2 regions of the Sphingobium xenophagum genome follow, and region 1 is predicted to be linked to the other one. Evidence: predicted binding sites of a transcription regulator. Region 1 holds the regulator's gene; the other holds the start of a gene.

Region 1 (7,243 bases):
CCGGTAAAGGCCACGACCATCGCAATGACGACCGAGGCATAGAGGCCGACGCGCGGATCGACGCCAGCGATGATCGAAAATCCGATCGCTTCGGGAATGAGGGCGAGCGCAACGACGATACCCGCCATGACGTCCCGACGCGCAGCCTGTCCGTCACTGAACCATTGCTGGCGATAGCGTGTCAAAAAATCTGTCATCTGAAAATTCCACATCAGGGCATATCGCGCCGGACTACTGGCGCTGGCGTATGAACATGCGTGATGTTGTCCGGCGGATCGGCGGCCGGAATAGCCACCCGGAATTTCACCGGGTCCTTGCGAATGTCGCGGTTCATAGCGGGGCGACGACTGATTGCAAGGTCGGGCTTTGGCCGAGCAACTGGCCCCCACACGCAAAATTGCCGTCGCTCCCCCCTCGACTCACTACCCCGCTGATGATTAAGGCAAGCGCGATGACCAGCCTGCCCGATCCTTCCAGTCCGCTTGATGCGCAGGCCGCCGCCCGCGCCTTCGACCAGCTGTTCGACGCCGACCTTCCCGAAGCGGACATCGCCGCCTTTCTCGTCACCATGGCCCGGCGCGGCGAAACTGCGATCGAAATCGCGGCTGCCGCGCGGGCCATGCGCGCCCGGATGATCCCGGTCACCGCCCCGGCAGGCGCGATCGACGTGTGCGGCACCGGGGGCGATGGCCATCATACCCTTAATGTCTCGACCGCCGTGTCGCTGGTCGTCGCGGCCGCTGGCGTCCCCGTCGCCAAGCATGGCAACCGCGCGGCATCTTCCAAGGCGGGTGCAGCCGACACGCTCGAAGCGCTTGGGCTCGACCTGGACCGGGCGGCGGCCAGCGCCGAAAAGACACTGGCGGAGATCGGCATCTGCTTCCTCTTCGCACAAAATTACCATCCCGCGCTCAAGCGGCTCGGCCCGATCCGCAAGGCGATCGGCGAACGGACCATCTTCAACCTGATGGGACCGCTCGCCAACCCGGCCGGGGTACGCCGCCAACTGGTCGGCATCGCCCGCCCCGCCTATGTTCCCATCTATGCGCAGGCGCTTGCCGAACTGGGCGTCGACCGGGCCATGATCGTGTCGGGCGATGAAGGGCTGGACGAACTGTCGCTGGCAGGCGGCAACGACATTGCCGAAGTCGCGGGCCATGGCGTGGTTGCCATGCATCGCCTGTCCGCTGCCGATCTGGGCCTCTCCACTGCCCCGGTCGATGCGATCCGGGGCGGCGACGCAGCGCATAACGCCGCCGCCCTGCGCGCGCTGCTGCTGGGCGAACCGGGCGCCTATCGTGACGCCGTGCTGCTCAACGCCGCAGCCGCCCTTGTCGTGGCCGACGCGGTAGCGGACCTTAAGGAGGGCGTGGAGGAAGCGGCCGAGACGATCGACCGTGGCCTTGCCAATGCCCTGCTCAATTGCTGGATAGCCTATCAATGACCAACAAGCTGATCGAGATTTGCGATTTCAAGCGCAAGGATGTCGCCCGGCGCAAGGCCGCGACATCGCTGTCGTCGCTCCACGCCCGCGCCAGCGAACAGACGCCCCCACGCGGCTTTCGCAAGGCGCTGGACGACGCAGCCCGTTCCGGCTTCGGCTTGATCGCGGAGATCAAGAAAGCCAGCCCGTCCAAGGGGCTGATCCGCGAAGATTTCGATCCCCCCGCCCATGCGCAGGCCTATGCCGCTGGCGGCGCGGCCTGCCTGTCGGTGCTGACGGACGAACCCTATTTTCAGGGCCATGACGATTATCTGATGGCGGCCCGCTCCGCCTGCGCGCTTCCCGTACTGCGCAAGGATTTCATCGTCGATCCCTGGCAGATTTTGGAAAGCCGGTCGCTGGGGGCCGACGCGATCCTGATCATCGTCGCCGCCCTTGATGACGGGCAGATGGCGGAGATTGAGGATGCAGCGCTTGGGCTTGGCATGGACGCGCTGATCGAAGTGCATGACGAGGCGGAAATGGAGCGCGCGCTCAAGCTGCGATCCCGCCTGATCGGCGTCAACAATCGCGACCTTCGCGATTTCAGCGTCGATTTCGCCCGCACCTATGAACTGGTGGGCAAGGCGCCTGCCGGTTACACCTTCGTCGCCGAAAGCGGCCTTGGCAGCCATGCCGACCTGACCGCCATGGCCGATCATGGCGTGCGCTGCTTCCTGGTGGGCGAAACGCTGATGCGGCAGGCCGATGTCGAGGCGGCGACGCGCAGCCTGCTGACCGGCGCGTGACGGGCCTTACCCATCTCGACGCGGACGGCGCGGCGCGCATGGTCGATGTGTCGGCCAAGGCGGTGACCGCGCGGGAAGCGGTCGCCAGCGGCCGGATCGACATGATCGCCGATGCCGCTGCCGCGATTGCGCAGGGACTGGTCAAGAAGGGCGACGTGCTGGCGGTCGCGCGGGTCGCAGGGATCATGGCGGCCAAGCGCACGGCCGACCTCATCCCGCTTTGTCACCCGATCGCGCTGAGCAGCGTGAATATCGACTTCGATCTGGACGAAAGCGGCGTGACCGTCACCGCCACCGCGCGCACCGCTGGCCAGACGGGCGTGGAAATGGAGGCGCTGACCGCTGCCTCTGTCGCGCTGCTCACCATCTATGACATGGCCAAGGCGCTCGACAAGGGCATGGTCATTGGCCAGGTCCGCCTGATCGCCAAGAGCGGTGGCAAGTCGGGCGACTGGCGCGCGGCATGAGCCTGCTGCCCGTCGCCGAGGCGCAGGTTCGCCTGTTCGCCCTTGCGAGCCCGCTGCCAGCGGAAACAGCGCCGGTCGCCGCCTGCACCGGACGCTGGCTGGCCAGCGACCTACTGGCGCTTCGCGACCAGCCCTGGGCCGATCTGTCCGCGATGGACGGCTATGCCGTGCGTGCCGCTGAATGGCCGGGGCCGTGGCAAGTCACTGGCGAAAGCGCGGCTGGCGGCGCTGTGCCTGCGCCGCTGGCGCCCGGACAGGCCTGCCGCATCTTCACCGGCGCGCCCCTGCCCGCTGGCGCAGACACGATCCTGATCCAGGAAAATGCCATCCGCGAGCGCGACCGACTGACCGCCAGCGACGATCCCCTGCCTGTCGGGCGCAACATACGCCCGGCCGCGTCGGACTTTGCCACGAACGCCCTGTTGCTCGCCACCGGGACTACCCTTACACCCGCGCGCATCGCGCTCGCCGTGCTGGGCGGCCATGGGAGGCTGCCCGTCGGCCGCCGCCCCACGGTCGCGCTGATCTCGACCGGCAACGAACTCGTGCCCCCCGGCGCGCCGACCCCGGCGGGCAGTCTGCCCTCTTCCAATGCGGCCATGCTGGCGGCGATGCTGGCAACCCTGCCGTGCGACGTCGTTGATCTGGGCATCGTTCCCGATGATCTTGATGCCATGACGGCTGCGCTGAAACGCGCGGCGTCGGCGGACATCATCGTCTCTACCGGCGGTGCATCCGTCGGCGATCATGACATGGTCCGGCCTGCCTTTGTGCAGGCGGGGGGTACGCTCGATTTCTGGAAGATCAGGATGCGGCCGGGCAAGCCGCTAATGGCCGGTACCATTGCCGATGCCGTATTTTTGGGCCTGCCGGGCAATCCGGTCTCGGCCTTTGTCACCGCGACGCTGTTCCTGTTGCCGCTGGTGCGCCATCGCGCCGGATCGACCGCGCCGCTCCCGCGCCTGAGCGAGGCGCGCCTTGCCGCGCCGCTACCCGCGACCGGCGATCGCGACGATTATCTGCGCGCCTATCGGGGGGAGGCCGGGATCGTCTCCGTCACGTCGCAGGACAGCGCCGCCACGGCCGCCATGGCTATGGCCGACTGCCTGATTGTTCGCCCTGCCGGTTCATCGATCGCAGCCGCAGGCGACATCGTCACCATCCTGCCCCTGACGGACTGATCGACCGTTCGATTGGACCCGGTCCCCATGGCCGGATGCGCCGCTTCCGGTCCGTTGTTGCTCGCTTGACTCGCCTCCTTCCGTTTCCTATGTGTTCCTTATACGTTCCATGGAGGACCGCAGGCATGTTGACCCTCAAGCAGCAGGAATTGCTGAGTTTCATCCAGACCCGGCTGGAGGAAGGTGGCGTATCCCCTTCTTTCGAGGAGATGAAGGATGCACTCGACCTGCGATCCAAGTCCGGCATTCACCGGCTGATCAATGCATTGGAGGAACGCGGCTTCATCCGCCGCCTGCCCAATCGCGCCCGCGCGCTGGAGGTGTTGAAGCTCCCCGACGCCATGCACCGCGTCCCTGCGCCGGTTGCTCCGGCCAAGCCGCAACTGGCGCCCAGCCTGCCGATCGCTGCCAATGACGTCATCGAAATCCCGCTGCATGGCCGTATTGCCGCCGGCGTCCCGATCGAGGCGATGGAGGGGCAGAATATGCTGTCCGTCCCCGCCGCGCTGCTGGGGGCTGGCGATCATTATGCGCTGGAAGTGTCGGGCGATTCGATGATGGAAGCGGGCATTCTCGACGGCGATTTTGCACTGATCCAGCGCACTGATGTCGCCCGCGAAGGCCAGATCGTCGTCGCCCTGATCGACGATGCGGAAGCGACGCTTAAATATTTCCGCCGCGAAGGACAGCGCGTCCGGCTCGATCCGGCCAACAGCGCCTATGAACCGCAAATCTATGATCCGCGACAGGTGCGAATTCAGGGCAAGCTGGCGGGACTGCTGCGCCGTTATAATTAAGGCCGCCATGACGGGCTGCGGCGAGGGCGCGGTGCGACGATCCAGGGATGAGCGTCGCCCGCCATCTTCACCGTACTGACCCGCGCATCGTCCAGGTCGATGGCAATGCCGCCGGTTCGCGCCAGCATCCGTCGGTCGATCTTCAGCCAGCGCGGGCGGCACCAACGTGGCAGCGCGCGATCGGCAATGACGATGTCGGCGGCGGCACATTCCCGGCTGAACAAGGCCCGTTCGACCAGCATGTCGCTGCGGGTGGCCAGCACATGCCAGCGCCGCCCGCCCGCCTGCATCCCCACTGCGCACAGATCCGTCGAGCAGCGCGCCTGCCGCAGGTCCGCCATCGCTTCGATCGGCCCGTCATAGCCTGCGCTCTCCGCCAGCGTGTCACGCACATAATCGCCTGCGCCCGCGCGCAGCAGTGCCATGCCGCCCGTCGATGTCCGCACCGCGACGTGGCGGTCATCGCTCGTCACCAGAATATCGGGCGGTGATAGCCAAAGCACGCCGGTCACGCCGATCGCCACGGGCCCAAGGCCCAGCCAGCGCCACCCGCTGCGCCACAACAGACACCAGAGCAGCCCGCCGATCATCAGCGCGAACAGCCAGGACGGCACCGCCGGCGTCAGCATTGTCGCCATTGGACTGGCGGCGACGCCATGGGCGATGAGCAGCAACAGGTTCAGCGTCTGCGCGGTCATCCACCAAAAGGGGGCGCCCAGTCCGACAAGATCGAACAGCAACGCCAGCGCCTCCAGCGGCATCACGACAAAGGTAGTCAACGGGATGGCGACGAGATTGGCGAACGCCCCCAGCATCCCGGCCTTGTGAAAATGGAACAGCGCGATCGGCATCAGCACCAGTTCGACGACAATGCCGGTCATCAGCATTGCCGCCAGCACCCGCCCCGCCCTGCGCGCCCACCCCTCATCCCGCGCGCTGGTCAAGGCGCGAAACCGCGGATGCTCGGCCAGCGCAACCAGCGCGGTAACGGCGGCAAAGCTCATCTGGAAACTCGGTCCCGTCATCGCTTCGGGCCAGAAGGCCAGGACGATGAGCGCGCCCACCGCGACCAGCCGCAACGTGATCGCGTCGCGCCCCAGCGCCAGCCCGCCCAGCACCAGCAGCGCGGCGATGCAGGACCGCAGCGTCGGCACCTCCGCCCCGGTCAGCAGCGTATAACCGATACCCGCCAGCGCCCCGCCCGCCGCCGCGATCAGCATCAGCGGCCAGTCGAGGGCTGCTCGCTGGCTCAACGCCATCACCCGCATCAACAGGAAAATCACCGCGCCGATCAGCGCCGTCACATGCAACCCGCTGATCGAGAGCAGGTGGGCAAGCCCACTACGGCGCATCGCTTCGGCATCGGCCTCCGCAATCGCGCCCTGGTCCCCTGTCGCCAGCGCCACGGCAATGCCCTGCGCCGGCCCATCCACCTGCTCCCGAATATGCGCGAACAAGCGCGCCCGCAGCGGCGGCGGCGCGGTTGACGGGCGTAGGACGTCAATCGGTTTGAGCGCCTTGCCAGTAGCGCCAATCCCCTGAAAATAGGCACGCGCGGCAAAATCATAGCCACCCGGCACGCTGGGCGGGGCTGGCGGCATTAAACGGACGCGAAAGCGGATCACCGCCCCCTCGCCCAATCCGGCCGGAACATCCGCCTCGGCTATGTTGACCCGGATCGTGGCTGGCAGGCCTGACGCGTCGACCGGATGCAGCATGGCGCGCACCATCTGTTGCGCGGGAACCGCCCGAACCGCCATCACTTCACCCGTCACCACGGTAAAGACCGCCCGCGCCAACGGCGGCTGCCCCAACAGCACCGCTTTCCCCCAGATCAGCGCGCATCCGATGCAGGCCAGCATCCCGCCCGCCACGATCATGCGCCGCAGCCGCGCGCCATCGGGCAGCAGCGACCCCAGGCAAGCGAGCGCCAGCGCACCACAGCAAAAGGCCAGCCAGCCGGCCCTGTCGGGCAGCAGGAACCAGGCAGCGATGCCCGCGCCCAGCGCGATTGGCACCCACAGGGGAATTTGCTCGCGCTCCGTCTCCAGCCAGCTTTCCACCCGCGAAAACGCCCCGCGCAACCACGCCGCAGCCCCCCACCAAAGGGAGGTTTGTCGTGGCTCAAAAGCCATGCTAGGGGGCGACGCATTCATGGAACAGGCAGGACGAATGTCAGCGAATATGACGGCAAGTGCAACGGGAATGAACAAGCCGGTAGTGACCCGTTTCGCGCCATCGCCAACCGGGTTCCTGCATATTGGCGGCGCGCGCACCGCTTTGTTCAACTGGCTGTTCGCGCGTCACCATGGCGGCAAATTCCTGCTGCGGATCGAGGATACCGACCGCGCCCGCTCGACCGAAGAAGCGGTGGCGGCCATTTTCGACGGGCTGGATTGGCTGGGTCTGGGCGGTGATGAACCGGCCGTGTTTCAATTCGCCCGCACGCCGCGCCACGCCGAAGTCGCCAACGCGATGCTGGCGAACGGCCATGCCTATAAATGCTATGCCACGCCCGAAGAACTGGCCGAACTGCGCGAACAGCAGCGCGCGGCCAAGCAGCCGA
Region 2 (7,243 bases), 1.3 Mb from region 1:
CAATGCGCTGCTGTTCGTCAATGCCGGCACCGCGGCCTACAACATGGTCTATCGTCGCCATGACGGGACCATCGGTTGGGTCGAACCGCGCATGACGGCGCGCTGAACCAGCCAGTCGCCATGGGCCGCCTGTTGACCTGATGGTGCAGGCGGCTTATGGGGCCGGGCTTTCTATTCCCCGATCACCGCGCATCTAGACCCCAGGCTGAGCGCGGCTCGGCTGGTTCGGACAGACCATGGTTGATTTCCACGACATCGTTTCAGCGGACGCGCTCGCCACCGGCCTGACGGTAAACGGCAAGAAGCAGTTGTTCCAGAAGATCGCGACGCTCGCGGCCTGCGCCTATGGGCTGGACGCCGACGAGGTTGGCGACGCGCTGTTCGAGCGGGAACGGCTGGGTTCGACCGGATTTGGCGGCGGTGTCGCCATTCCCCATGCCAAGATTGCCGGGCTGGACCGAATGTGCGGGCTGGTCGTGCTGCTCGATCCGCCAGTGCCGTTCGATGCGGTCGACGATGCGCCGGTCGACATCGTCTTTGCACTGCTGTCGCCGGTCGATAGCGGAGCGGAACATCTCAAGACGCTGGCGCGGGTGTCGCGCTATCTGCGTGACGATAATCAGGTCGCGCGGTTGCGCGGGGCCAAGTCGGACGCGGCGCTGCACGCGCTGCTGGCCGGTGGCGGGGCGCGTGACGCTGCCTGAGGCAGGCACGCCCGCAAGCGGCGAGACCGCGCATTTCCGTGCGCTGGAAAATCTCTATCGCTCCGCGCCGATCAACCGGCTGTTCCGGTCGGATATCGCGATTCAGGAACCGGGGCGTTGCATCATCGATTTCGATGTCGATGAAAGCCAGTTTCATGCCGCCGGCGCGGTCCACGGCACCGTCTATTTCAAGATGCTGGACGATGCGGCCTTTTACGCGGCCAACAGCCTGGTCAGTGACCGATTCCTGCTGACCACCGCGTTCAACCTGCTGTTCACCAGGCCAATTGCGCCGGGCCGGATTCGGGCCGAGGGACGCTGGATCAGTGGCAAGCGCCGCGTCTATGTGGCCGAGGCCAGCCTGATCGATTCCGATGGCGAGGAGGTCGGGCGCGGCACCGGCACCTTCATGCGGTCGCAATTCCCGCTGTCATCGCTGCCGGGATATGGTGGCTGAGTCGCAGGACGGCGCGCGGCTGACCAGCGCTATCCTGGTCAATGCGCTGGTGCGGCGCACCAATGCGGCTGGCGGCTTTGCCACGATCATCGTCAAGGGCGACGAAACGAGCGGCGTCATATTGGTACAAGTCCTTGAAAAGGGCAAAGAAACTGGTTTGTTCGAGCGTGTATCGAACTTTGCCGGCGGCTATGCGTTGATGCGCTGTGGACCGTCCCTGGAGGATGGCCCGGAGGCGCTCGCCACCTATGTGGCGCGTCGGCGCAGGTCGGACCCCGACCTGTGGATAATCGAACTCGATATCCCGGAAGCAGAACGGTTCGCCGCTGAAACGATCTGCTGATCGTTGACTTAGTGCAATGGTCCGTGCAGAGGCCCCGCCAACGCTGAACGCGCAGGTTGCTGCATTCGTCCAAGGGGGGCGGATTTGGTAAACACGCAGACGGGGGGCGGCCAGACGTCAAGGAATATGGGTATAAGACGACGTCCAAGGCCAAGAACCGCACGTTTTTGAGTCATAATGAGTTTTCGATTGAGGGCCGCGATCATCGTGGCATTTGCGCTGTCCGCTACAGCGGCCGTGACCGCTTCCGACATGTCGATCGCCGGTGAGTCGATCCATTCGGTAGCGTCCCTGTCCAGCGGCGACGCGCTGACGACAGCGCCTGCGGCCGCACAGAAGCCCGCAATCACTTTTGCCGCGCCGCGCGAAATCGTGCAGCCGCTGGCTTCGGCCTCCAAGGCCGATCTGACCTATTCCACCGAATCCGACATGCAGGCGAGCAGCCTGGCCGCGCTGGTCGACGCCCATGGCGACGCCGAAGCCGTGGACGGCGACATGAAATGCCTGGCCGGAGCGGTCTATTTCGAATCCAAGGGCGAAAGCCTGGAAGGCCAGCTGGCCGTGGCACGGGTGATCATCAACCGCGCCAAATCGGGCCGCTTTGCCGACAGCCTGTGCGGCGTCGTCTATCAGCCCAGCCAGTTCAGCTTCGTGCGCGGGCACGGGATGCCGCCGATCCGCATCGAAAGCAACGCCTGGCGCGAGGCCGTCGCCATCGCCCAGATCGCCATGGACGACAGCTGGAACAGCCGGGCCGAAGGCGCCCTTTTCTTCCACGCCCGCCGCGTTTCGCCGGGCTGGGACAAGGCCAAGCTGGCGATGATCGACAATCATATCTTCTATCGTTGAGCGACGGCGCGCGATTGGCGCGCTTCCTTTGGGGTGGATCATGAAAAGGCCGGTTCGGGTTCTACCGAATCGGCCTTTTCTTTTGTTCCTGACTTGTTCTAAAGTCGCGCCATGAGTAGCGCCCCGATCGAAAGCTGTTCCCCATTGACCGACGGCACTGCGCTGGCGGTGGCGCGGGGGACGTTGCGGCTGTTTTTCCGCCACGACATGAGCGGCATAATGGAAGTGCCGCTGCCCAACGGGCGGCGCGCCGACATCATGGCGATCGACGGGGCGGGGCGGCTGACGATCGTGGAGATCAAGTGCAGCCGGGCGGACTTGCTGGGCGACATGAAATGGCCCGATTATTTCGACTATTGCGACCGCTATTATTGGGCAGTGCCGATGGGGTTCGACCTGTCGCTGTTCGACAGTGAATCGCTGTGGCCCGCGCGCACCGGCCTGATCGTCGCGGATCAATATGACGCCGAACTGGTCCGTCCCGCGCCGATCGAGCCATTGGCCGCGGCCCGGCGCAAGGCGGAGACATTACGCTTTGCCCGGCGGGCGGCGCGGCGGCTGACGGCGATCAACGATCCCGATCATGCGGCCGAGATCGGCTGGTAGGCCGGGCTTTAGCTCAGAATACCGGACCCTGCACCGGGCCTTTGGGCGTGGTGCTGGTCTTGGCGGCGGCGAGCGCTTCGGCAAGGCCGGGCGTGCGGTTGTCCCGGTTGGCATAGTCGCGGGCGGACATGCCGGCGATGGAATCGCGCTTGTCGGGATCGGCGCCCTGCGCCACGAGCAGCCGGACCAGCCCCAGATCGCGCAGTTGCACCGCGCGGATCAGCGGGGTTTCGCCGCTGCCATTGGTTTTGTCCACCTGCGCGCCGCGCGCGATCAGCGTGCGTGCCCCCTCTTCGAAACGGCCCTGCACCGCCTTCATCAGCGGGGTGTTGCCTTCATTGTCGGCCAGATTGGGGTTCGCCCCCTTGGCCAGCATGAAGGCGAGCCAGGTGGCGTCGCGCCGGGCGATGATGATGTGCAGCGCGGTCTCACCCGATGTGACGTCACGGCTGTTGACCACGGTGGAGCCGGGCTTTTGCAGCAGGTCGGTGACCTTCTGCCCGTCGGCATCCTTCACGGCCTTCAGGAAATTATAATTGTCGGAAAATTGCGCCTGCGCGGCGACCGGGGACAGCAGCGCCAGCGTCAATGCGGCGGCGCGCCCCAGACCCATCCATGCGCTCAACCCGGTCTTGCTCATCATCTGCCCCGTATCATTTGCAAATCGGCCCATAGCAAGGCATGGCTGGCGGCACCATGAACAAAGCAAAGATTGCGATCGCCCTGCCGCTGCTGGCCCTGCTGGCTGCGTGCAATATGGGGACGGACGGGAACGCATCAAGCGGCGATAGCGCGCAGGGCGAACTGGCGGGCGCGCGGATCGGCGCGCCTTTCACCCTGACCGATCAGGATGGCAAGCCCAGAAGCTGGGACGATTTCAAGGGCCAGTATCGCCTGGTCTATTTCGGTTACACCTATTGCCCGGATGTCTGCCCGGTCGACCTGCAACGCATCATGCAGGCGTTCAGCCAGTTCGAAAAGGCGCAGCCCGCGCTGGCGGCGAAGGTCCAGCCGATCTTCATCAGCGTCGATCCGGCGCGCGATACCCCCGCGGTCCTCAAACCCTATGTCGCGGCTTTCCACCCGCGCCTCATCGGCCTGACCGGCACGCCGGAGCAGATCGCCAGGGTCGCCAAGGATTTCGTCGTCCTCTACAATGTGGACGGTAAGCCGGGGGACAAGGATTATCTGGTCAGCCACAGCCGCACGCCATATCTGTTCGATCCCGACGGCAAGCCGGTTGCGCTGGTCCCGGTCGATGATCCGGGCACGCCGAACGTGGACGAAGGCGCGCCGGACAAGGTGCTGGCTGCCCTCAGGAAATGGGTGAAATAGGGCTTGGACTTCTGGGAAAAGCCTCTCCACACGCTGGATGCCGCCCAGTGGGAGGCATTGTGCGACGGGTGCGGAAAATGCTGCCTGCACAAGGCGGAGGATGAGGATACGGGGCATATCTACCCCACCAATGTCGCCTGCCGCCTGCTCGACCGCCATAGCGGCCAGTGCACCAGCTACAGGAACCGCCGCAAATTCGTGCCCGATTGCGTGCGGCTGACCCCGGCCAAGGTGAAGCAGATCAGCTGGCTGCCGCGCACCTGCGCCTATCGCCTGCGTGAAGCGGGCGAGCCGTTGCCCGACTGGCATTATCTGGTCTGCGGCGACCGGGAAGCGGTGCATCGCGCGCAGGAATCGGTGCGCGGCTGGACCGTGGCGGAGGCGGAAGCGGGCGACCTGGAGAATCATCTTGTCGACCGGGACATCTGATCCCGACGTCGCGATCCTGATCGACGGCGTGGCGATGCCGGTGCGGGTGCGCCGGTCCGCACGGGCGCGCGCCTACCGGCTGACGATCGACGGCGCGCGCGGCGAATTGCGCCTGTCGATGCCGGTGCGGGCGAACCTGAAGCGCGCACTGGGCTGGGCGCAGCAGCATGAAGGCTGGGTGCGTACGCAAATGGCGGCGCAACCGGCGATGACCCTGCTGGACGATGGCGCGACATTTCCGCTGGAGGGACGGGCCGTCCGCATCTGCTGGGTCGAGGGTGCGTCGCGTACGATCCGGCTGGCGGACGACCGGCTGATGCTCGGTGGGGCGGCGGAGTCTGTCAGCGCGCGGGTGCAGCGCTGGCTGGTGGCGCGGGCGCGGGCGGTGCTGGAGACCGAAACGACGGAACTGGCGCGCGAACATGGCCTGATCGTCGCGTCGGTGGGCGTGGGCGATCCGCGCAGCCGCTGGGGCAGTTGCACTTCGTCCGGTGCGATCCGCTATAGCTGGCGGCTGATCCTCTGCCCGCCCGACGTGCGCCGGTCGACCGTGGCGCATGAACTGGCGCATCTGCTGCATATGGATCATAGCGCGGCCTTTCATGCGGCACATGCGCGAATCCTTGGGGCAGACCCCCGGCCTGCGCGGGCGTGGTTGCGCGCCAACGGGGCGGGGCTGCACCGCTATCGGGCCTGAGCCGATGGCGCGCCGGAAACGCTATCTGACCGCCACCATGGCGGACGGCTATGTCAAGACGATCGGGCCGACGGCGGACCCCCTCACCCATTATTGGCGGATCGTCGCGGTGCTGGAAAATGGCAAGACGGAAGTGTTCTGGGGCCATAGCCGTTCCCTGGCCGAGGCGAAGAAGAAGCGTGGGGCAGCGGAGGACGGCGCGCGGATGCGGGGCTGGAAAAGCTATGCGTTCGAGATTGCGGAACTGGTGGAGACGGAGACAGCGCCTAAAGCCGTTCGTTTCGAGCGAAGTCGAGAAACGTAGCGCACAGGTTTCTCGACTTCGCTCGAAACGAACGGAGTTGGGTGTTTCTATCCCCGATGCGGCCACACGCCTGATCCGTCGGCGGCGCATGCATGGGCCGCATCGCGGGGATAGGGCAGGCCGCAGGCACGGCAGGTCACATAGTCGCCAACCTTGAGGCCATGGCCCACCGCCACCCGTTCATCGAACACGTAGCAATCCCCCTGCCAGCGGCTATCGCCTTCGGGCATTTCCTCCAGATAGCGCAGGATTCCGCCTTTCAGGTGGAAGACATCGTCGAAACCGCGCGCCTTGACCAGGGCGGTGGATTTTTCGCAGCGTATGCCGCCGGTGCAGAACATCGCGATCTTCGGGCTGCGCCCCTGCGCCTTCAGGTCGGCGGCGAACGCGTCGAACCAGCCGGGAAAGTCGCGAAAGGCGCGGGTGCCGGGGTCTATGGCGCGATCGAAGGTGCCGACCGCGACTTCATAGGCGTTGCGTGTGTCGATGACGATCGTGTCGGGATCAGCGATCAGCGCGTTCCAGTCGACCGGGTCGAGATGGGTGCCGGCCTGATTTGCCGGATCAAGATCGCCCACGCCCAGCGTCACGATCTCCCGCTTTACCTTCACCTTCATCCGGGCGAACGGCGCGGCCTGCGCGGTCGCATATTTGACGTCCAGATCGGCGCAACCAGGCAACTGGCGCAGATGATCGATCAAGGCCGTAATCGCGTCCGCACGGCCAGCGACCGTGCCGTTAATCCCTTCGCCCGCGACGATCAGCGTGCCGCGCATGTCGAGCGCCGTACAGAGCGTGCGCAGATCCGCCGCGATGCCCTGGGGATCATCGAAGGTGGCGAAGCGATAGAGGGCGGCGACGGTGAAAGGGTCGGGGCAAGGCGCGGTATCGGACATGGCGGCGCTATAGGCGTTCATCGGCCCTCTTGAAAGCGGGACCGCATCGGCGCATAGCCGGGCCATGGTTCCCCTTTCGTTCGCTGGTGAGGCGTTTCTGGCGCTGCCGCAGGCTGCGCTCTTCTGGCCCGCTCGCGCGGCCTTGCTGGTCGCCGACCTGCATTTCGAGAAAGCGAGCTGGTATGCGCGCTTTGGCCAGTTCCTGCCGCCCCATGACAGCGAGGCGACGCTGGACCTGATCGAGGGGCTGGTGGCGCAGACGGGCGCACGGTCGGTCTGGTCGCTGGGCGACAGTTTTCACGATGCCGATGGCGCCGCGCGGCTGGACCCGCGCGCGAGAGAGCGGCTGGTTTCCCTTACGGAAAGGCTGGACTGGACCTGGATTACGGGTAATCATGACGTCGGCGTGGCGGACATGCCGGGAGGACGCAGGCTGGTCGAGACGGAACTGGGCGGGATCATCCTGCGGCATGAAGCGCAACCGGACGATCCACGGCCTGAAATCTCCGGCCATTTCCACCCCAAATTCCGCCTGTCGGTGCGCGGACGCCATGTCGCGCGCCGCTGCTTCGTGGAGTCGTCGACAAAGCTGATTCTACCCGCGCTGGGCGCGCTGACGGGAG

What was found. The regulator LexA, encoded in region 1, represses DNA repair genes until DNA is damaged. The targets are predictions, from matches to a motif close to GTTCCNCNCTTGTTCT.
Region 2: the regulator LexA is predicted to act here: its motif matches at 2,438-2,453, upstream of CJD35_RS05715 (MmcB family DNA repair protein).

The regions. Positions count from the first base shown of each region.
Region 1 is NZ_CP022745.1:2,928,857-2,936,099, forward strand. It holds gene CJD35_RS14290 (SulP family inorganic anion transporter) at 1-197, opposite strand, end outside; gene CJD35_RS23435 (hypothetical protein) at 212-334, opposite strand; sul1 at 262-317, opposite strand; gene trpD (anthranilate phosphoribosyltransferase) at 452-1,444, shown strand; gene trpC (indole-3-glycerol phosphate synthase TrpC) at 1,441-2,232, shown strand; gene moaC (cyclic pyranopterin monophosphate synthase MoaC) at 2,229-2,699, shown strand; gene CJD35_RS14310 (molybdopterin molybdotransferase MoeA) at 2,696-3,880, shown strand; gene lexA (transcriptional repressor LexA) at 4,006-4,677, shown strand; gene CJD35_RS14320 (ComEC/Rec2 family competence protein) at 4,674-6,812, opposite strand; gene gltX (glutamate--tRNA ligase) at 6,832-7,243, shown strand, end outside.
Region 2 is NZ_CP022745.1:1,178,264-1,185,506, forward strand. It holds gene hpf (ribosome hibernation-promoting factor, HPF/YfiA family) at 1-106, shown strand, start outside; gene CJD35_RS05695 (PTS sugar transporter subunit IIA) at 237-704, shown strand; gene CJD35_RS05700 (PaaI family thioesterase) at 691-1,161, shown strand; gene CJD35_RS05705 (DUF1491 family protein) at 1,151-1,504, shown strand; gene CJD35_RS05710 (cell wall hydrolase) at 1,682-2,353, shown strand; gene CJD35_RS05715 (MmcB family DNA repair protein) at 2,465-2,959, shown strand; gene CJD35_RS05720 (ankyrin repeat domain-containing protein) at 2,973-3,599, opposite strand; gene CJD35_RS05725 (SCO family protein) at 3,641-4,294, shown strand; gene CJD35_RS05730 (YcgN family cysteine cluster protein) at 4,298-4,723, shown strand; gene CJD35_RS05735 (M48 family metallopeptidase) at 4,704-5,420, shown strand; gene CJD35_RS05740 (hypothetical protein) at 5,425-5,724, shown strand; gene trhO (oxygen-dependent tRNA uridine(34) hydroxylase TrhO) at 5,772-6,641, opposite strand; gene pdeM (ligase-associated DNA damage response endonuclease PdeM) at 6,685-7,243, shown strand, end outside.